Regions from separate parts of the Pseudomonas sp. J452 genome, predicted to be linked through region 1. Evidence: predicted binding sites of a transcription regulator. Region 1 holds the regulator's gene; each other region holds the start of a gene.
The links. Region 1 encodes FliA, which starts transcription of late flagellar genes. Its sites were predicted from a motif close to CTAAAGTTTNNNNNNNNNNNGCCGNTAA; they were not measured.

Region 1 (6,603 bases):
CACCGCGGCGGCGATCATGGTTACCCGCGTGTCGACCTCGGAGGACATGGGCGCCCAGGTAAGCCGGCAGATGTTCGCCTCACCGCGCGCGCTGGCGGTTGCCGCGGCCATCATGATCGCCATGGGCCTGGTGCCGGGCATGCCGCATTTCTCCTTCATCAGCCTCGGCCTGATCGCTGCCGGCGCTGCCTACTGGATCGCCAACAAGCAGCGCAAGGGCAAGGAAGAAGAGGTCAAGGAAGTCCAGCGTCAGCAGGAACTGCTGCCGGCGCAGCGCTCCCAGGAAGTCAAGGAGCTAGGTTGGGATGACGTTACCCCGGTTGACATGGTCGGCCTGGAGGTAGGCTATCGCCTGATCCCGCTGGTCGATCGGGCCCAGGGTGGGCAATTGCTGGCGCGGATCAAGGGGGTGCGCAAGAAGCTCTCCCAGGAAATGGGCTTCCTGATGCCCTCGGTGCATATCCGCGACAACCTTGATCTGCTGCCCAATGCCTACCGCCTGACCCTGATGGGCGTCAGCGTGGCCGAAGCCGAGGTGTACCCGGAGCGCGAGTTGGCGATCAACCCGGGGCAGGTGTTCGGCACCCTCAATGGGATTGCCGCCAAGGACCCGGCATTCGGCCTGGAGGCGGTGTGGATCGACCCGACCCAGCGCGACCAGGCGCAATCGCTTGGCTACACGGTGGTCGACGCCAGCACCGTGGTTGCCACCCACCTTAACCAGGTGCTGCACAAGCACGCCCACGAACTGCTCGGTCATGAGGAAGTGCAGCAGCTGCTGCAGTTGCTGGCCAAGAGCTCGCCGAAGCTGGCCGAAGAGCTGGTGCCGGGCCTGGTGTCGCTGTCGACCCTGCTCAAGGTGCTGCAGGCTTTGCTGCAGGAACAGGTGCCGGTGCGCGACATCCGCACCATCGCCGAAGCCATCGCCAACGTGGCGCCAAAGAGTCAAGATCCCGCCGCGATGGTCGCCGCGGTGCGTGTCGCGCTGGCCCGCGCAATCGTGCAAAGCGTTGTGGGACTAGAGCCGGAGCTGCCTGTGATCACCCTGGAGCCCAGGTTGGAACAGATATTGCTCAATAGCCTGCAGAAGGCCGGTCAGGGCTCCGAGGATGGCATCCTCCTCGAACCTGGCATGGCTGAAAAGCTGCAACGCTCCCTGGTGGAAGCGGCGCAGCGCCAGGAAATGCTCGGCAAACCGGTGATCCTGCTGGTAGCCGGCCCGGTTCGGGCGATGCTCTCGCGGTTTGCGCGGCTCGCAGTACCCAGCATGCATGTCCTGGCTTATCAGGAAATACCGGATAACAAGCAGGTCACGATCGTTGCCACGGTCGGCCAGAACTGAGGGTTCTAAGCCATGCAAGTCAAACGCTTCTTCGCCGCCGATATGCGTCAAGCCATGAAACTGGTGCGCGATGAGCTGGGCGCCGACGCTGCCATCATCGGCAATCGTCGGGTGGCCGGCGGTGTCGAGCTGACTGCCGCGCTGGACTATCAGCTGCCGGCCGAGCCGGTGCGCCAGCCCAACGCGGCGTTGGAAGCCGAGCTGCGCAAGACCCAGGCGAAGATCGCCAATGCCCAGGCCGACCTGACCAGCCGGGCGGTTGCCGACGGACGCAAGGATCGCCAGCTGTTCGCCAACGAATCGATCATCGCCCCGGAGCTGCCGGCCTCGCTGGTCAAACCGCAGCGTCCGGCAACCCCGCAAGCTGCTCCGGTTGCCGTTCGCCCGACAGCCGACCAGGGCGCCATCGATGCCATGCGCTTCGAGCTGCATGGTCTGCGTGAACTGATCGAAGTACAGCTGGGCTCGATTGCCTGGGGCCAGTTGCAGACCCGTAAGCCGCAGCAGGCCAACCTGTGGCGTCGCTTGCAGCGCATGGGCCTGTCCGCAGAAATTTCCAAGGCGCTGCTGGAACGTGTCGGCAAAGTGGCTGAGCCGCGCCAGGCCTGGCGCATGCTGTTGGCGCACCTGGCTCACGCGATCAAGACGCCGAAAGTCGAGCCGTTGGAGGAGGGTGGGGTGATCGCCCTGGTCGGTCCGGCCGGCATGGGCAAGACCACCACCCTGGCCAAGCTGGCGGCGCGTTATGTACTCAAGTACGGCTCGCAGAGCATCGCCCTGGTGAGCATGGACAGCTTCCGCATCGGTGCCCAGGAGCAGCTGAAGACCCTCGGGCGTATCCTCGATGTTTCGGTGACTCTGGTCGATCCGGGCCAGTCGCTGGTCCAGGCCCTGGCACCGCTGGCGCGCAAGCGCGTGGTGCTGATCGATACCGCCGGCCTGCCAGCCAACGACCCGGCCCTGCGCATGCAGCTGGAAAGCCTCGCCGGGCGCGGCGTGAATGCCAAGAATTACCTGGTGTTGGCCGCCACCAGCCAGAGCCAGGTGCTCAAGGCGGCCTACCATAGTTACAAGCGCTGCGGCCTGGCCGGTTGCATCCTGAGCAAACTGGATGAAGCCACCAGCCTCGGCGAAGTTTTAGGGCTGGCTATCAGCCAGCATCTACCGGTAGCCTATCTGACTGATGGGCCGAAGATTCCGGACGATGTGCAGGTGCCGCGCAGCCACCAGTTGGTGAGCCGGGCGGTCAGCCTGCAAACCGCGGAAGATCCGAGCGAAGAGGCCATGGCCGATGTATTTACCAGTCTGTACCACAATCCGGCCAGGCGGGCGGGTTAGGGCAGGCGGTAGCGGCCAAGGCGATCTAGTGTTGAGGAAAGGTCGGTGTAGTTGCCCGATCAGCCCAGTCCAGGCAAGACAAGGTGTGTAGAAAACATGGGTAGTTTGCATCCCGTACAGGTGATTGCAGTGACCGGCGGCAAAGGTGGCGTCGGCAAGACCAACGTGTCGGTGAATCTGTCACTGGCGCTGGCCGATCTCGGTCGCCGGGTCATGCTGATGGACGCCGACCTCGGCCTGGCCAACGTCGACGTGCTGCTCGGCCTGACGGCCAAGCGCACCCTGGCCGACGTGATATCCGGCGAGTGCGACCTCAAGGACGTGCTGATCCAGGGCCCCGGCGGTGTTCGTATCGTGCCGGCGGCTTCCGGCACGCAGAGCATGGTGCAACTGACACCCATGCAGCATGCCGGCCTGATCCAGGCCTTCAGCGACATCAGCGACAACCTCGACGTGCTGGTGATCGATACCGCCGCCGGCATTGGCGATGGCGTGGTCAGCTTCGTTCGCGCGGCCCAGGAAGTGATAGTCGTGGTCTGCGATGAGCCGACTTCGATCACCGACGCCTATGCCCTGATCAAGCTGCTCAACCGTGATTACGGCATGAGTCGTTTCCGTGTTCTGGCCAATATGGCCCACAGCCCGCAGGAAGGTCGCAACCTCTTTGCTAAGCTGACTAAAGTGACTGACCGTTTCCTCGATGTGGCCCTGCAATACGTGGGCGCCGTGCCGTACGACGAGTCAGTCCGCAAGGCCGTGCAGAAGCAGCGCGCGGTCTATGAAGCTTTCCCGCGCTCGAAGTGCGCACTGGCGTTCAAGGCGATCGCCCAGAAAGTCGACACGTGGCCCTTACCGGCCAACCCGCGCGGCCATCTGGAGTTTTTCGTCGAGCGTTTGGTGCAGCAACCGATCGCGGGAACGGCGGTATGACAGCAGCAGCCAGTGGACTCCGTATGTACAACAAGGCGCAGGCGCAGGATTCCCAGCACCAGCTGATTGAGCGCTACGGGCCGCTGGTCAAGCGCATTGCCTACCACCTGCTGGCGCGGCTGCCGGCCAGCGTGCAGGTGGATGATCTGATCCAGGCCGGCATGATCGGCCTGCTCGAAGCCTCGAAGAAATATGACGGAGGCAAGGGCGCCAGTTTCGAAACCTACGCCGGTATCCGCATCCGTGGCGCCATGCTCGATGAGGTGCGCAAGGGTGACTGGGCGCCGCGCTCGGTACACCGCAACACCCGCATGGTCAGCGACGCCATCAGAAAGATTGAGGCCCGCACGGGTCGAGACGCTAAAGATCAAGAGGTTGCGGCCGAACTCCAATTGAGTCTCGAGGATTACTACGGCATTCTTGGCGACACTTTGGGCAGCCGCCTGTTCAGCTTCGACGACCTGATGCAGGACGGTGAACATGGCGGCATGCATGAAGACACCGGGAGCACCCAGACCGAACCTCTGCATGAACTGGAAGACGAGCGCTTCCAGTCGGCGCTGGCTGAAGCCATCGCCAACCTGCCAGAGCGCGAACGCCTGGTTTTGGCGCTGTACTACGACGAAGAACTGAATCTCAAGGAAATCGGTGAGGTCCTGGGAGTCAGTGAGTCCCGTGTCAGCCAGCTGCACAGCCAGTGCGCCGCACGTTTGCGTGCGCGTCTGGGTGAGTGGCGGGCCAGCTGAAGGGCTACCGGTTTCACGATTGCGGCGTCCCCGGGGGCCGGTGACGTTTAAGACTGTACGGAGGTCGACTTGGACAAGAACATGAAAATCCTCATCGTTGATGACTTCTCGACGATGCGACGGATCATCAAGAACCTCTTGCGTGATTTGGGATTTACCAATACCGCCGAGGCGGATGACGGTGTGACCGCATTGCCGATGCTGCAGAGTGGCAGCTTCGACTTTCTGGTGACCGACTGGAACATGCCCGGTATGACCGGCATCGACCTGTTGCGCGCGGTGCGTGCCGACGATCGCCTGAAAACCCTGCCGGTGCTGATGGTGACGGCCGAGGCCAAGCGTGACCAGATCATCGAGGCCGCGCAGGCTGGGGTGAATGGCTACGTGGTCAAGCCGTTCACGGCTCAGGTGCTGAAGGAGAAGATCGAAAAGATCTTCGAGCGGGTTAATGGCTGATGTTCGCCACGAGGGCGCTATGGCACACGATGACTCCCTGGGCGAGCTTGAATCGACCCTGAAGCTGCATGCAACGCAACTCGTCGACAGCCTGGAAAAAGGCCGTTTTGGCGAAGCCGTACAACTGATTCACGAACTCAACCAGACCCGCGACCGCGGTCTGTACCAGGAAGTTGGCCGGCTGACGCGCGAGTTGCACAACGCCATCGTCAATTTCCAGATTGATCCCGGTAATCCCCACGCCCAGGAAATCTCGCAGATCAGCGACGCTACCGAGCGTCTGTCCTACGTGGTGCAGATGACCGAGAAAGCGGCCAATCGCACCATGGACCTGGTCGAACAGAGCGCGCCGCTGGTCAATGATCTGGGTGACGAGGCGCAGAGCCTCAGCGCCGACTGGGGCAAGTTCATGCGCCGCGAGCTGGGCGCCGAGGCCTTCCGTGAGCTGGCCAAACGTATCGAACTGTTCCTCGCCCACAGCGAGCGCGACAGTCATAAGCTCTCCGGTTACCTGAACGACATTTTGCTGGCGCAGGACTATCAGGACCTGACCGGCCAGGTGATCAAGCGCGTGACGCAACTGGTCACCGAGGTTGAAGGAAATCTGCTGAAGCTGGTGTTGATGGCCAGCCATGTCGATCGGTTTGCTGGTATCCAGCATGACCACGAGGCGCTACGCGCCGAGCAAGAACAACAAAAAGAGCCTTCCCGGGGTGAAGGTCCGCAGATTCATGCCGATAAGCGTGAGGACGTCGCATCCAATCAGGACGATGTCGATGATCTGCTGTCCAGCCTGGGATTTTAAGGCTCTAACAGAGCCTTTGGAGCGCACCGATGAGCTTCGACGCCGATGAAGAAATCCTCCAGGACTTCCTGGTAGAGGCCGGCGAAATTCTTGAGTTGCTGTCCGAACAACTGGTCGAGCTGGAAAGTCGACCGGATGATACGGACCTGCTCAATGCTATTTTCCGCGGTTTTCACACGGTCAAAGGGGGCGCGGGTTTCCTCCAGCTGAACGAGCTGGTGGAGTGCTGCCATATCGCGGAAAACGTCTTCGACATCCTGCGCAAGGGTGAACGGCGAGTCACTGCCGAGCTGATGGACGTGGTGCTGCAGGCTCTGGATGCGGTCAACGAGATGTTCAGCCAGGTGCGCGAGCGTTCAGCTGTCACTCCGGCTTCGCCCGAGTTGCTGGCGGCGCTGGCGCGCTTGGCCGACCCGGAAAGCGCGGATGAAGTGGCCGAGCCCGAAGCGGAACTGGAAGCCGAAGAGGCGCCCGCCGAGGTTGCCTCCGGTGACATCACCGATAGCGAGTTCGAGCAGTTGCTCGAAGCGATCAGTGAGCCGGATGAGCAGGGCGCGGCTCCCGCGGCAGCTTCCGGTGATGAAATCACCGATGACGAATTCGAATCGTTGCTCGATCAGCTACACGGCAAGGGCAAGTTCGCCGAGCCAGTCGTAGCTGCGCCAACTGCGGCCGCGGCTGCCCCGGCCAAGGCCGGTGACGAGATCACCGATGACGAGTTCGAGGCGCTGCTTGACCAGTTGCATGGCAAGGGCAAGTTTGTAGCCGCTGAGGAAGAGCCGGCTCCCGTTGTTGCTAAAGCGCCGGCTAGCGCGGCAGCGGGCGACGACATCACCGATGACGAGTTCGAAGCACTGCTCGATCAGTTGCACGGCAAAGGCAAGTTCGACGAAACCGCCGTGCTGCCGGCTGCCGCTCCTGTAGCGGCGGTGAAAGCCGCTCCGCCGGCCAAACCTGCTGTCGCCAAGCCGGCCGCCAAACCTGCG
Region 2 (6,603 bases), 680 kb from region 1:
CGGCATCTTCATCCCGCTGATCACCACCAACTGCATCATCCTCGGCCGCGCCGAGGCCTTCGCGGCGAAGAACAGCGTCGGCCACGCCGCCTTCGACGGCCTGCTGATGGGCACCGGCTTCGGCCTGGTGCTGCTGGCCATCGGCGCAGTGCGCGAGCTGCTCGGCACCGGCGCACTGCTGGCCAACATGCACCTGCTGTTCGGCCCGCTGGCCGCCAACTGGCAGCTGGTGCTGTTCGCCGACTACCAGGGCTTCCTGCTGGCCATCCTGCCGCCGGGTGCATTCCTCGTCCTCGGCCTGCTGATCGCCCTGAAGAACCGCATCGATGCCGTGGTCGCCGAGCGTGCCAAGGCTGCTCTGCCGGAAGCGGCGCCCGCCGCCAGCCGCCGCGTGCGGGTTACCGGAGTGATCGAGTGAACGCCGCCAAACGCTACGAGATCTTCCGCCGGCTGCACGAAGACAACCCCGAGCCGAAAACCGAACTGGCCTACAGCACGCCTTTCGAGCTGCTGATTGCGGTAATTCTCTCCGCCCAGGCCACCGACGTCGGGGTGAACAAGGCCACGGCCAGGCTGTACCCGGTGGCCAACACCCCGGAAGCGATCTACGCCCTGGGCTATGACGGCCTGTGCGATTACATCAAGACCATCGGCCTGTACCCGAGCAAGGCGAAGAACGTCATCGAGACCTGCCGCATCCTGGTGGAAAAGCACAACAGCCAGGTGCCGGACAACCGCGAAGACCTCGAAGCGCTGCCCGGCGTCGGCCGCAAGACCGCCAACGTGGTGCTCAACACGGCCTTCCGCCAGTTGGCCATGGCCGTGGACACGCACATCTTCCGCGTCAGCAACCGCACCGGCATCGCGCCGGGCAAAAACGTGCTGGAAGTGGAGAAGAAACTGCTCAAGTTCGTGCCCAAGGACTTCCTCCTCGATTCGCACCACTGGCTGATCCTGCATGGCCGCTATGTCTGCCAGGCGCGCAAGCCGCGTTGTGGCAGCTGCCGCATCGAGGACCTGTGCGAATACAAGGCAAAAACCTCCGACGATTGAGCGCCTATTGATTAATCCAATACGTCGATTGAAAAAATCTTTTTTACCCTGCCCCGCTTTGCCGCTATAAGGTCGCCAACATCGCCCCCTGAGTTGGAGTGAACCTGATGAGCACGGACAAAGAAGAACTCGTACTCGACGATGACTTTGTCGCCGAAGAGGCCGAAGAAACCACCGAACGTCCGGTGGTGGAAGTCGCCAAGACCAATCTGGCCAAACGCCGGGTCATCGACAACTACCTGGAAGAGCGACGCCTGCAGAAACAGCTCGGCGACTATGACTTCGATCTCTGAAGGTCAAACATGAAAAAGCCCCGCAAGTGCGGGGCTTTTTCATGTGAGCGAGAAAGCTCAGCTGGCGACCTGCAGGCCTCGCCGCGCACACTTGTTGGCATACATGGCTGCGTCCGCCTGGGTCAGCAAGTTATCCAGCCCAGCGCCGGGACTCAGCGAGGACTCGGCAACCCCGAGGCTGACCGACAACTGCCGCCCCGTTTGCCGCTGAAAGGCCTTAAGCGCCGCCGCCAGTCGCTGCAGAACTTCCTCGCTGCTGACATAGTCACTGGTCAATACCACGAACTCGTCACCGCCCAGTCGCGCCAATACATCGGTACTGCGAAACACCGAGCGCAACACCTGCGCCGCATCGATCAACATGACATCGCCGGCGGCATGGCCATAGCGATCGTTGGTCTGTTTAAGGTAATCCAGATCGGCGTACAGCAGCAGGCAACGACTACGCCGGCGCTGGGCCGCTTCCAACTCGCGCTCGGCCAGCAGGAGAAAGCCGCGACGGTTATGCAGCCCGGTCAGCTCGTCGGTCAACGACAGCTGGCGCACCTCGGCCGCCATCCGCTCACGCTCACGCACTTCGGCGTGCAGACGCCTGTTGGCTTCAGCCAGCTGCGCAGTGCGCTCTTCCACGCGCCGTTCCAGTTCGGCATAGACCTGCACATTCTCCATGGCTATCGATATGGAGTCAGCCAAGGCCTGCAGCAATTCGACCTGCTCCGCTGTTGCCCGGTAGCCACTGGCCCAATAGGCACCAATGGCACCAATCGGCTCGAGGGTACGGATAGGCACCATCACCAGGCTCTTGACGAAGGTCGGCCGATAAGCTGCGTGGGGTATGCGCTCATCCTGGTAGATATCAGGAATCACGGTGGCCTGGCGATTGAGCATGACCCAGCCACTGATGCATGCGCTCATGGGAAAGCGCTGCCCCTTCCACAGCGGCGAGATGGCGTCCTCGTCACGATAGAAACAGCGATCGCCATCACGCAACACGAATGTAGCGCCATCGGCACCACTCAGCTCGCGTGCAGCATGGCGGACGATCTCCGCCACGCTGTCCACATCCCTTGCCATCGACAGCTCCTGCACCACCCGGATCAGATGTAGAGCATGGTTGTCAGCGGCCATGGCACACCTCGTTGAAACTACTGAAATGACTACCTTCCTTGTAAGCGATTACTTACAAAAGCATAGCAGCAATCAATCGCTGCGTTTGGCCGACAACAGCTCGATCTTGTAGCCATCCGGGTCTTCGACAAAGGCCAGAATGCTGGTGCCGTGCTTCATCGGCCCCGGCTCACGGGTGATCTTGCCGCCACGCGAACGGATGTCCTCGCAGGCCTTGTACACATCAGCCACTTCCAGGGCGATATGGCCGTAGCCGGTGCCCAGCTCGTAGCTGTCCACGCCCCAGTTGTAGGTCAGCTCGATCACGCTGTTGTGCGCCTCGTCGCCATAGCCGACAAACGCCAGGGTGAACTGGCCGTCCGGGTAATCCTTGCGGCGCAGCAGAGTCATGCCCAGCACTTCGGTGTAGAAGGCGATGGACTTGTCCATGTCGCCGACGCGCAGCATGGTATGCAGCAGTCTCATTGAATATCTCCTCTTCGCAGCCCGTTGCTCAGGCCCTTGAATGCAAAACCCCGGCTCGTGGCCGGGGTCCTGTGGCTTGCCTGGCAGCTTATCAGAACAGCTTGCGGCCCTTGTTCGCAGCAATACGCATGCGCAGGGCGTTGAGCTTGATGAAGCCCGCAGCGTCGGCCTGGTTGTACGCACCGCCGTCTTCTTCGAAGGTGGCGATGTTGGCATCGAACAGCGAGTCGTCGGACTTGCGGCCGGTGACGATGACGTTGCCCTTGTACAGCTTCAGGCGCACTACGCCGTTCACGTTGATCTGCGAGGCGTCGATCATCTGCTGCAGCATCAGACGCTCCGGGCTCCACCAGTAGCCGGTGTAGATCAGGCTGGCGTACTTGGGCATCAGTTCGTCTTTCAGGTGGGCCACTTCGCGGTCCAGGGTGATCGACTCGATGGCGCGGTGGGCGCGCAGCATGATGGTGCCGCCGGGGGTCTCGTAGCAGCCACGGGACTTCATGCCGACGTAGCGGTTCTCGACGATGTCGAGGCGACCGATGCCGTTCTCGCCGCCGATGCGGTTCAGCTCGGCCAGCACAGTGGCCGGGGACATTTCGACGCCATCGATGGCAACGATGTCGCCCTTACGGTAGGTCAGCTCGATGTAGGTCGGGACGTTCGGCGCGGCTTCCGGCGACTTGGTCCAGCGCCACATGTCTTCTTCGTGCTCGGTCCAGGTGTCTTCCAGCACGCCGCCTTCATAGGAGATGTGCAGCAGGTTGGCATCCATGGAGTACGGCGACTTCTTCTTGCCGTGACGCTCAATCGGGATGGCGTGCTTCTCGGCGTAATCCATCAGCTTCTCGCGGGACAGCAGGTCCCACTCGCGCCATGGGGCGATGACTTTCACGCCTGGCTTGAGCGCATAGGCGCCCAGTTCGAAACGCACCTGGTCGTTGCCCTTGCCGGTGGCGCCGTGGGAGATGGCGTCGGCGCCGGTCTCGTTGGCGATCTCGATCAGGCGCTTGGCGATCAGCGGACGGGCGATAGAGGTACCCAGCAGGTACTCGCCTTCGTAGACGGTGTTGGCGCGGAACATCGGGTAGACGAAGTCGCGGACGAATTCTTCGCGCAGGTCGTCGATGTAGATTTCCTTGACGCCCATGGCCTGGGCCTTGGCACGAGCCGGCTCGACTTCTTCGCCTTGGCCGAGGTCAGCGGTGAAGGTCACCACTTCGCATTCATAGGTGTCCTGCAGCCACTTGAGGATTACCGAGGTATCCAGGCCACCGGAATAAGCCAGAACTACCTTCTTAACGTCCGCCATGCCAATCAACTCCACGGGGTTGTACGGAAAACCCGCGATTCTACCGGCCGCGACCGGCGATTTACAGGGGCGCGACAGGCACTGGCGACAAAGCGACAGATTTATTTAGGGTCTGCTCCTGTTTCGCAGCAGCCGCAACGCAGCCAGGCGACCTCAGGAAGTGGCCGCAGGCTCGGCTGGCGGGCTAGGTTCCGCCGGCGCTGGAGCCGCCTCTTCAGCAGGCTCGGCGACCGGCTCGCGGGACAGGGTCATGGTCACCCGGCGGTTCTTCGCCCGGTTGCTTTCGCTGCTGTTCGGCACCAGCGGGTAACGTTCGCCGTGGAAGCGCACGACGATCTGCTCGGCCGGCACGCCATTGGCCTTGAGGTACTCCTCCACGGCAATCGCCCTACGGCGCGAGGTATCGCGGTTGGTCAGGCGGTTACCGCTGTTGTCGGAGTGACCATCCAGCTCGATGCGATTGACACTGGGGTCGGCCTGGAGAAAGCCGAGGATGATCTCCAGCTTGGCCCGCCCCAGGTCATCGAGCACCGCACCGCCACCGGGGAAGCCGATCTGCGCCTTGCGAATCTGGTCGAAATTGACCGGCAGCAGGCCGGCGGTGCACTTGAGGTAGTCGTTGTAGGCCTGGTTGAACTTGACCGGCAGCAGGCGCACATCGAGGCTGTCGCCGCCCGTGGTGGTGCGGTGCTTGACCAGCGGGCTGCGGCCTTCCATCAAGCCAGTGAGCAGGCGCCCGGCCTGCTCCTGGGAACTGTTGAACGGCACTTCGCCGGCCACCACGCTGACCGGACCGAGGTTGATATCGCCGCGCCCCGGTTGCCAGGGCGCAGCCGCAGCCAGCAAGGTGGCCGAGCCTGCTCCCAGCCAGCGCTCGCGGGTCTTCAGGCGGAATGTTGCCTGCTCGCCAGCGCGGCGGACGAACTCGCCAGTGCCAAAATCCGCGATCGACTGCGACAGCCGGCATTCGAACTTGTCGCCCTCGACTTTCCACTCCACCTTTTCCATGCGCGTCTGGAAAGTGATGGCCGCAGCAGGCTGGCCCAAGGATAGGCAGGCCAGCACGCTCAGCAGGGTCAGATAGGGTTGGCGCACGACAGGCTCCACACGGAGAAACGGCATTCCCCTGAAGTATCGGTCAGCCTCGGGAAAACTTGATAGCCGTGCCGGCGAAGAGCATTTCCGGTAGCATGCCAGCACGTTTTACCCGCCTGGAAACCTCCATGTCCGACCGCATTACCCTGCTGCGCCCTGACGATTGGCACATTCACCTGCGCGACGGCGCTGTACTGCCGCACACCGTTGCCGACGTGGCGCGCACCTTTGCCCGCGCCATCATCATGCCCAACCTGGTACCCCCGGTACGCAACACCGCCGAGGCCGATGGCTACCGCCAGCGCATCCTCGCCGCCCGCCCCGCCGGCAGCCAGTTCCAGCCCTTGATGGTGCTCTACCTCACCGACAACACTTCAGCCGAAGACGTGCGCAGCGCCAAAGCCAGTGGCTTCGTGCATGCCGCCAAGCTCTACCCGGCCGGTGCCACCACCAACTCCGATTCCGGCGTAACCAGCATCGACAAGATCTTCCCGGCGCTGGAAGCCATGGCCGAAGTCGGCCTGCCGCTGCTGGTGCATGGCGAAGTGACCCGTGCCGAGGTCGACGTGTTCGACCGCGAAAAGCGCTTCATCGATGAGCACCTGGTGCGCGTGGTCGAGCGCTTCCCCAGCCTGAAAGTCGTCTTCGAGCACATCACCACCAGCGACGCCGTGCAGTTCGTCAACGCAGCGTCGAGCAAGGTCGGCGCGACTATCACCGCCCACCACCTGCTGTACAACCGCAACCACATGCTGGTCGGCGGCATCCGTCCGCACTTCTATTGCCTGCCGATTCTCAAGCGCAATACCCATCAGGAAGCCCTGCTGGATGCCGCCACCAGCGGCAGCGCCAAGTTCTTCCTCGGCACCGACTCGGCGCCGCACGCCAAGCATGCCAAGGAAGCCGCCTGCGGCTGTGCCGGCTGCTACACCGCCTACGCCGCCATCGAGCTGTATGCCGAGGCCTTCGAGCAGCGCAACGCGCTGGACAAGCTGGAGGGCTTCGCCAGCCACTTCGGCCCCGACTTCTACAACCTGCCGCGCAACACCGACCGCATCACCCTGGTGCGTGAAGAGTGGACCGCCCCGGCCAGCCTGCCGCTGGGCGAGCAAACCGTAATCCCCCTGCGCGCCGGTGAGAACCTGCGCTGGCGCCTGCTGGAGAACCCCGCGTGAGCGAAGAACATTTCGACGACGAACTCGACGGCAGCCTGCCCTCAGGCCCGCGCCACCCGATGGCGGCGCGCTTTCGCGGCTACCT
Region 3 (6,603 bases), 1.6 Mb from region 1:
ACTGGCTGCGCAACCTGGCGGTGGGCCTGGGCAATGCGCCGTCGAGCATTCCCGTGTTGGAAGCGCTGAAGGCGCGCCGCGAACATCCGTCTGAATTGGTGCGCGAGCATGTCGAGTGGGCTCTGGCGCGGCACGGCTTGAATCCGTAGGAGCGAGCTCTGCTCGCGAAACTGGCCCACGCAGAACCGTTCGCGAGCAGAGCTCGCTCCTACGCAGGCATTACACCTTGAGGAAGTGCTGGCGGTAGTGCTTCAGCTCGGCGATCGACTCGCGGATATCGTCCAGCGCCTGGTGGGTGCCCTGTTTCTGGAACGAGTCCTTGACCTGCGGCGCCCACATGCCGGCGAGGATCTTCAGGGTCGACACATCCAGGTAGCGGTAGTGGAAGTAGGCTTCCAGGTTCTGCATGTACTTGTAGAGGAAGCGCCGATCCTGGCCGATGCTGTTGCCGCAGATCGGTGACTTGCCTTTCGGCACCCACTGTTCGAGGAAGGCGATGGTCTGTGCCTCCGCCTCGGCCGGGCCGACCTTGCTCTCGCGCACGCGCTGGGTCAGGCCGCTCTCGCCATGGGTACGGGTGTTCCACTCGTCCATGCTCGCCAGCAGCTCATCACTCTGGTGCACGGCGATCACCGGGCCTTCGGCGAGGATGTTGAGGTCGCTGTCGGTGACGATGGTGGCCATCTCGATGATGACGTCCCGCTCCGGTTCCAGCCCGGTCATTTCCAGGTCGATCCAGATCAGGTTGTTGGGGTTCTGCGGCATAAGGGTTACTCCTGAGTCCAAGGCGCCAGTTTAGCAGCAGGCTACAGCCGCCAGAGCAACAGGCGTGAGTCGCGCCAATCCTGCAGTTCGATGACTTCCTGCGCCGGCACCTGCGGAATCGCGAAGCTGTTGCTGATCAGCAGGGCACCGGGACGCATTTCCGCGCGCGCTTTCTGCCACAGCTGCGCCATCGGGGCCGGCGAGAGGAAGCAATAGACCACATCGTACGGGCCCAGCGCCTCGTGCCACAGGCTGCGGTAGCGCACCCGGCAATTGCGGTACGGCAGGCAGCGCAACCAGGCGCAGAGGAATACCAACGGCGCCGTCTCCACCCCGTGTAGACGCGCCTGCGGATAGTCACGCGCCAGCTGCACCAGGGTGCCCGCCAGACCGCAGCCCAGATCGATGAAGCGAAAGTCCGCCGGCAGCCCGGCCAGGCGCTCGCTCAGGCGCTGGCGGGTGCGCGCGCCGCTGAGGTACAGCGGCACCCGTTCGCGAAAGCTGTTCCAGTTGACCAGCAACAGCAGCAGAAAAGCGCCGAGAAACCACCAGGACGGCAGTTCGCGCACCTGCAGGGCCAGCAGCGCCGGCACGAAGGCGAGGTTGAGTGGCAACCACCAGCGGCGCAACCCCAGCCAGTGCCCCAGCGCCGCCGCCAACCCGCCCTGCAAGACGGCAGCCTGCCACAGCGGCAGGCGCCAACCCGCCAGCTGTTTGAGCAGCACCAGCAGCAGCGCCACGCCGAGCAGGGCCAGCAACTGGGCGAGCAACGCCAGCACGGCCGGGTAGCGATTACGCAGAAGATCGAACATGGGGCGACGGACATCCGGCAGTAGTTGAAGGCTGCGCCTGTTGTACCAGCTCAGGAGTCTCCACAGCCAGCACCCGGGCCGCGTGCTAAACTCGCGGCCGTTTCACTTCCCCCGGAAAGGTCATGGCCAAACGCCAACTCACCCGCCGCCAAACCTGGCGCATCGATAAAGTTCAGGAAGAGCGTGCCGCCCGCGCTGCCAAGCGCGAATCACGCATGCTCGACGAGCTGGAGGGGGTGACCTGGGTCCGGAGCAGATCGGCCTGGTAATCGCCCACTTCGGCATTCAGGTCGAGGTCGAGGCACTGGATGGCGAACAGGCCGGCCAGGTCTGCCGCTGCCACCTGCGCACCAACCTGCCGACCCTAGTCACCGGCGACCGCGTGGTCTGGCGGGCCGGCAACCAGGGCATCGGCGTGATCGTCGCGCAGCTGCCGCGCAGCTCCGAGCTGTGCCGCCCGGACATGCGCGGCCAGCTCAAACCGGTGGCCGCCAACGTCGACCTGATCGTCATCGTCTTCGCCCCGCTGCCGCACGCCCACGCCAACCTGATCGACCGCTACCTGATCGCCGCCGAGCACGCCGGCATCCAGCCGCAACTGCTGCTGAACAAGGCGGACCTGGTCGACGAGGAAAACTCGGCGCACCTCAACAGCCTGCTGACCACCTACCGTCAGCTGGGTTACCCGCTGCTGGAAGTGTCCGCCCACGAAGGTGGCGGCATGGATGAACTGCAGAAGCGCCTGGATGGGCATGTCAGCGTGTTCGTCGGCCAGTCCGGGGTCGGCAAGTCTTCTCTGGTCAACAGCCTGCTGCCCGGCGTCGACACCCGCGTCGGCCCGCTGTCGGAAGTCACCGGCAAGGGCACCCACACCACCACCACCGCGCGCCTGTTCCACTTCCCCGGCGGCGGCGAGCTGATCGACTCCCCCGGCATCCGCGAGTTCGGCCTCGGCCACGTCAGCCGCGACGACGTCGAAGCCGGCTTCATCGAGTTCCGCGAGCTGCTCGGCACCTGCCGTTTCCGCGACTGCAAGCACGACCGCGAACCCGGCTGTGCGCTGCTCAAGGCCCTGGAAGACGGACGCATCCAGCCAAACCGGATGGCCAGCTACCGGCATATCCTGGCCAGCCTGCCGACCGCCGAGTACTGAGTCTCGTCACCGCACAAAGCAAAAGGCCGCGAGATTCGCGGCCTTCTTGTTTCTACGCACCGGTTACTCGCTGGGCTCGTCGAACTGCAGGGCACCATCTTCGAAGATATTCAGTTTCTCGCGCAGCTCAGGCGCCGGTACCGGGGCGTCTGCCGCCGGTGGCTCAGCACCGAACGGATCAATGCCGGTATCCGGCAATCCATCGGCAGGCGGGGCGACCTCACCATCACCGTCCTGCTCACCCTCGATGGCGCGCTGGGCCTTCTTGGTCAGCACGATGATATCGATGCGCCGGTTAACCGAATTGAACGGATCGGTGCGGTCGAACAAGGCTGACGAGGCGTAACCCACCACCCGCGCGACGCGCTCGTCCGGGTAGCCGCCGGCGACCAGGGTGCGCCGCGCCGCGTTGGCACGATTGGCCGACAGCTCCCAGTTGCCGAACTCGCCTTCGCCGGCAAAGGGCTTGGCGTCGGTGTGACCGCTGACGCTGATCTTGTTCGGCACGGCCTTGATGGTCTCGGCGAGGATCAGCAGGATGTCCTCGAAGTACGGCTGCAAGCGCGCACTGCCGAGATCGAACATCGGCCGGTTCTCGGCATCCATGATCTGGATGCGCAGGCCATCCTGGGTGATCTCGAAGAGGATCTGGTCCTTGAACTTCTGCAGCTGCGGATTTTCGTCGACCTTGGTCTGCAACTCCTGCAGCAGCATCTCCAGACGCTCTTGTTCGATCTGCTCGGCCAGTTGCTCGGCCTGCTTGATCTCCAGCTCCTCAGGCGTGTCCTCGGTATCCACCGTGGACTCCAGAGCATCCGGGGCATCTTTCATCTCGGGATTGAGCGTGCGATCCGGCGCCGGTGTCGGCGTACCACCGAGGTCGATGACGTAAGGGCTGGCGCTTTCGGTGAAGCCGATAGGGTCCTGGAAGTAGCCGGAAATCGCCCGTTTCTGTTCGGGCGTGGCCGAACTCATCAGCCACATCACCAGGAAAAACGCCATCATCGCGGTGGCAAAGTCGGCAAAGGCAATCTTCCAGGCACCACCATGGTGGCCGCCGGCGACCTTCTTGACCCGCTTGACGATGATTGGCTGGTTGTTTTCCATGGCCCTTAGCTACCGCGCATGGCCTGTTCGAGCTCGCTGAAGCTCGGTCGATGCGCGGGGAACAGCACCTTGCGCCCGAACTCCACGGCCAGCGTGGGCGGCATGCCGGAAGCCGAGGCCACCAGGGTTGCCTTGATCGCTTCGTAGAGGTTCAGCTCTTCCTTGGCATCGTGCCCCAGCGCATCGGCCAGTGGGCCGAAGAAACCGTAGGAGGCGAGAATGCCGAGGAACGTGCCCACCAGAGCGGTACCGACCTTTTCACCGATCTGCGCGTTGTCCGCGGAAGCGAGGATCGACATGGTGATCACGATACCCAGTACCGCGGCGACGATACCCATGGCAGGCATGCCGTCCGCCACCTTGGCCACGGCGTGGGAGGGATGTTCGAGTTCTTCCTTGAGCCCATTGAGCTCCATGTCGAACAGGCCTTCCAGCTCATGCGGGGCCATGTTGCCGGAGGACATGATGCGCAGGTAGTCGCAGATGAAGGCCGTCATGTGCGCATCCTTGAGCACCGCCGGGTACTTGCTGAAGATCGGGCTGGCGTTGGGCTCCTCGACATCCGCCTCGATGGCCATCATGCCTTCGCGACGGCTCTTGTTGAGGATCTCGTAGAGCAGCCTCAGCACCTCCAGATAGAAGGTGTGGGTGAAGCGCGAGCTGAACATCTTCAGCGACTTTTTGAACACATGCATGAAGGTGCTGCCGGGGTTGGCCTGGAGAAAGGCACCCAATGCTGCACCGCCAATGATCATCACCTCGAAGGGGTGGATCAGTGCCATGAACTTGCCGCCCGACAGAATGAAGCCGCCGAGCACGCTGCCGAGTACGACCAAAATGCCGAGGATTTTTGCCATAGGGAAATGAGCTTGAAAGGTGAGTCGTAAGGGTTCTGTAAAACAACCCTTCTATTTATCGGAAGTATTGCGCCAGACTATAGCCAGTAACGGCGAAAAGCCAGTTTGGCTCAATCTGCATGCCCACTCCAAAGCCCGTTCCACAGACGCTCGACGCCTGGCTCAAGCAGCTGGACGGCACTCGCCTGCCCGTTGCCAGCGCACAGCACGAGCGCGTGCGTAAAGCCTTGCTCGACAGCCGCTGCTCGCTGCGCGAGATCGCCGAGCTGATGCAGGATAGCCCAGTTATTGCCTTGACCCTGCTGCGCGAAGCCAACCGCACCGGCAGCAGCCTCAGCGAGCCGGCGGGAAGCCTGGAGCAGGCGCTCACCCGCCTGGGCCTGAGCCGCACCGAAGCCCTGCTGAACCAGATCCCGACACTGGATGAGGCACAAATTCCGCGCGAGCTGCGCCAGCTGCAACTGATCAGCCTGCATGCCGCGCAGCAGGCCAATGGCCTGTTCGCCAATCGCCTGGCGCGCCTGTGGCAGGAGATCCACTGGGGCAGCCTGCTGTTCTTCGCCCCGTTGTGGCCACTGGTGTACAACCATCCACAGCTGTTCAACGAATGGGAGCGGCGAGTCCTCGGCAAAGGTGAACCGGCGGCGCGCGTCGAGCGTGAACTGCTCGGCGTTCCGCTGCTGCAGCTGTGCCTGGCGCTGGCTCGGCACTGGCGTCTGCCGGACTGGATCGTGCAGGGCTATCGCCTGCTGGTCGAGGACCGCCGCCTGCTGGTCAAGGCGCTGCACATCGCCCACGACAATGAGCATCCCCTGCACCAGCAACAGATGCTCGACGCCGACCCGCACCTGCGCCGCTGGCTGACCCAGCCGGGCAACAGCATCCTGCTGGCCAACGGCCTGGCCCTATCGGCTCACCACAACTGGAGCTGCCAGCATAGCCAGCGCTGGCAGCGCCTGACCGGGTTGTATCTGCACAGCACGCTGGGGGAAGTGCAACAACTGGTGCACCAGCAAGCCGTGCAGAGCGCCTGGCAACATGCCCAAGCCGATCTCTGGCATCCGGCCGAAGCCCTGCTGTGGCCGTGGGATGCCTGCCGCCTGCAGCTGAAGCCAGTGGCTGCGCCGGTCAAGAGCGAGCCGAACGAGTGGAAGACCCAGTGCGCCCGCCTGCTGGCCAGCCCCTCGCCGTTTGCCAACACCCTGCAGCTGACCGATTGCGCCCGCGCCGCCCTGCTCGCCAGTGGCTTCCCGCGCGTGCTGCTCTTGCTGGCCGATCGCACCCACACGCGCCTGATCGCCCAGCAGGCTGCGGGTCTGCCGGTGGAGGCCGGGCAACTGCGTCTCGAACCGGCGCACAGCCAGGTGCTCAAACGCCTGCTCGCTCAACCTGGGCAGCTGCGCCTGAGTCCGGCCAACATGGCGCAGTTCTCCGCCCTCCTGCCGGGCAGCCTGAAAGCCCTGTTCGCCGGCGAACACCTGCTGCTGCGCTCGCTGGCCAGCAATGGCCGGGTGGTGATGCTGCTGATCGTCGACCAGAACGGCGGTGCAATCAGCGACAGCCAGCTGCAGGTCTTCAGCAAGACGGCCCAGTGCATTGAGCGCGCGCTGGCCAGTTTTGCCCGCCGCGGCGCCTAGAACCGGTTTACCACCTCCTGACTGTCGGCCCTACCACGTTATCGGGGCAGCTTTGCCCGCCGCGGCGCCTGGTCTTCCGCTACAATTGCGCCCTTTGACCGACCCCGAGGCCCTGCATGTCTGCCTTTCCCTCCCTGCCGCTGGTGATCGAACCGGCCGAGCTGGCCGACCACCTGCAAGCACCCGAACTGATCCTGGTCGACCTCAGCGGCGCCGCCCGTTACGCACAAGGGCACATCGCCGGGGCACACTGGGTCGACAGCAAGCGCACC

Region 2: LRS11_RS18420 (flagellar protein MotY) is a predicted target of FliA. The motif match lies at 5,380-5,407, and genes of this name have one in related genera.
Region 3: motA (flagellar motor stator protein MotA) is a predicted target of FliA. The motif match lies at 4,750-4,777, and genes of this name have one in related genera.

Annotation. Positions count from the first base shown of each region.
Region 1 is NZ_CP088294.1:3,376,683-3,383,285, forward strand. It holds gene flhA (flagellar biosynthesis protein FlhA) at 1-1,342, shown strand, start outside; gene flhF (flagellar biosynthesis protein FlhF) at 1,355-2,680, shown strand; gene fleN (flagellar synthesis regulator FleN) at 2,777-3,610, shown strand; gene fliA (RNA polymerase sigma factor FliA) at 3,607-4,356, shown strand; gene LRS11_RS15370 (chemotaxis response regulator CheY) at 4,438-4,812, shown strand; gene LRS11_RS15375 (protein phosphatase CheZ) at 4,832-5,617, shown strand; gene LRS11_RS15380 (chemotaxis protein CheA) at 5,647-6,603, shown strand, end outside.
Region 2 is NZ_CP088294.1:4,056,084-4,062,686, forward strand. It holds gene LRS11_RS18390 (electron transport complex subunit E) at 1-418, shown strand, start outside; gene nth (endonuclease III) at 415-1,053, shown strand; gene LRS11_RS18400 (PA3496 family putative envelope integrity protein) at 1,161-1,346, shown strand; gene LRS11_RS18405 (GGDEF domain-containing protein) at 1,404-2,474, opposite strand; gene gloA (lactoylglutathione lyase) at 2,547-2,939, opposite strand; gene LRS11_RS18415 (argininosuccinate synthase) at 3,031-4,248, opposite strand; gene LRS11_RS18420 (flagellar protein MotY) at 4,402-5,343, opposite strand; gene pyrC (dihydroorotase) at 5,472-6,518, shown strand; gene rnt (ribonuclease T) at 6,515-6,603, shown strand, end outside.
Region 3 is NZ_CP088294.1:1,787,638-1,794,240, reverse strand. It holds gene queG (tRNA epoxyqueuosine(34) reductase QueG) at 1-149, shown strand, start outside; gene orn (oligoribonuclease) at 220-765, opposite strand; gene LRS11_RS08045 (class I SAM-dependent methyltransferase) at 807-1,577, opposite strand; partial or broken gene rsgA (small ribosomal subunit biogenesis GTPase RsgA) at 1,700-2,730, shown strand; gene motB (flagellar motor protein MotB) at 2,794-3,837, opposite strand; gene motA (flagellar motor stator protein MotA) at 3,843-4,694, opposite strand; gene LRS11_RS08025 (HDOD domain-containing protein) at 4,814-6,331, shown strand; gene LRS11_RS08020 (rhodanese-like domain-containing protein) at 6,448-6,603, shown strand, end outside.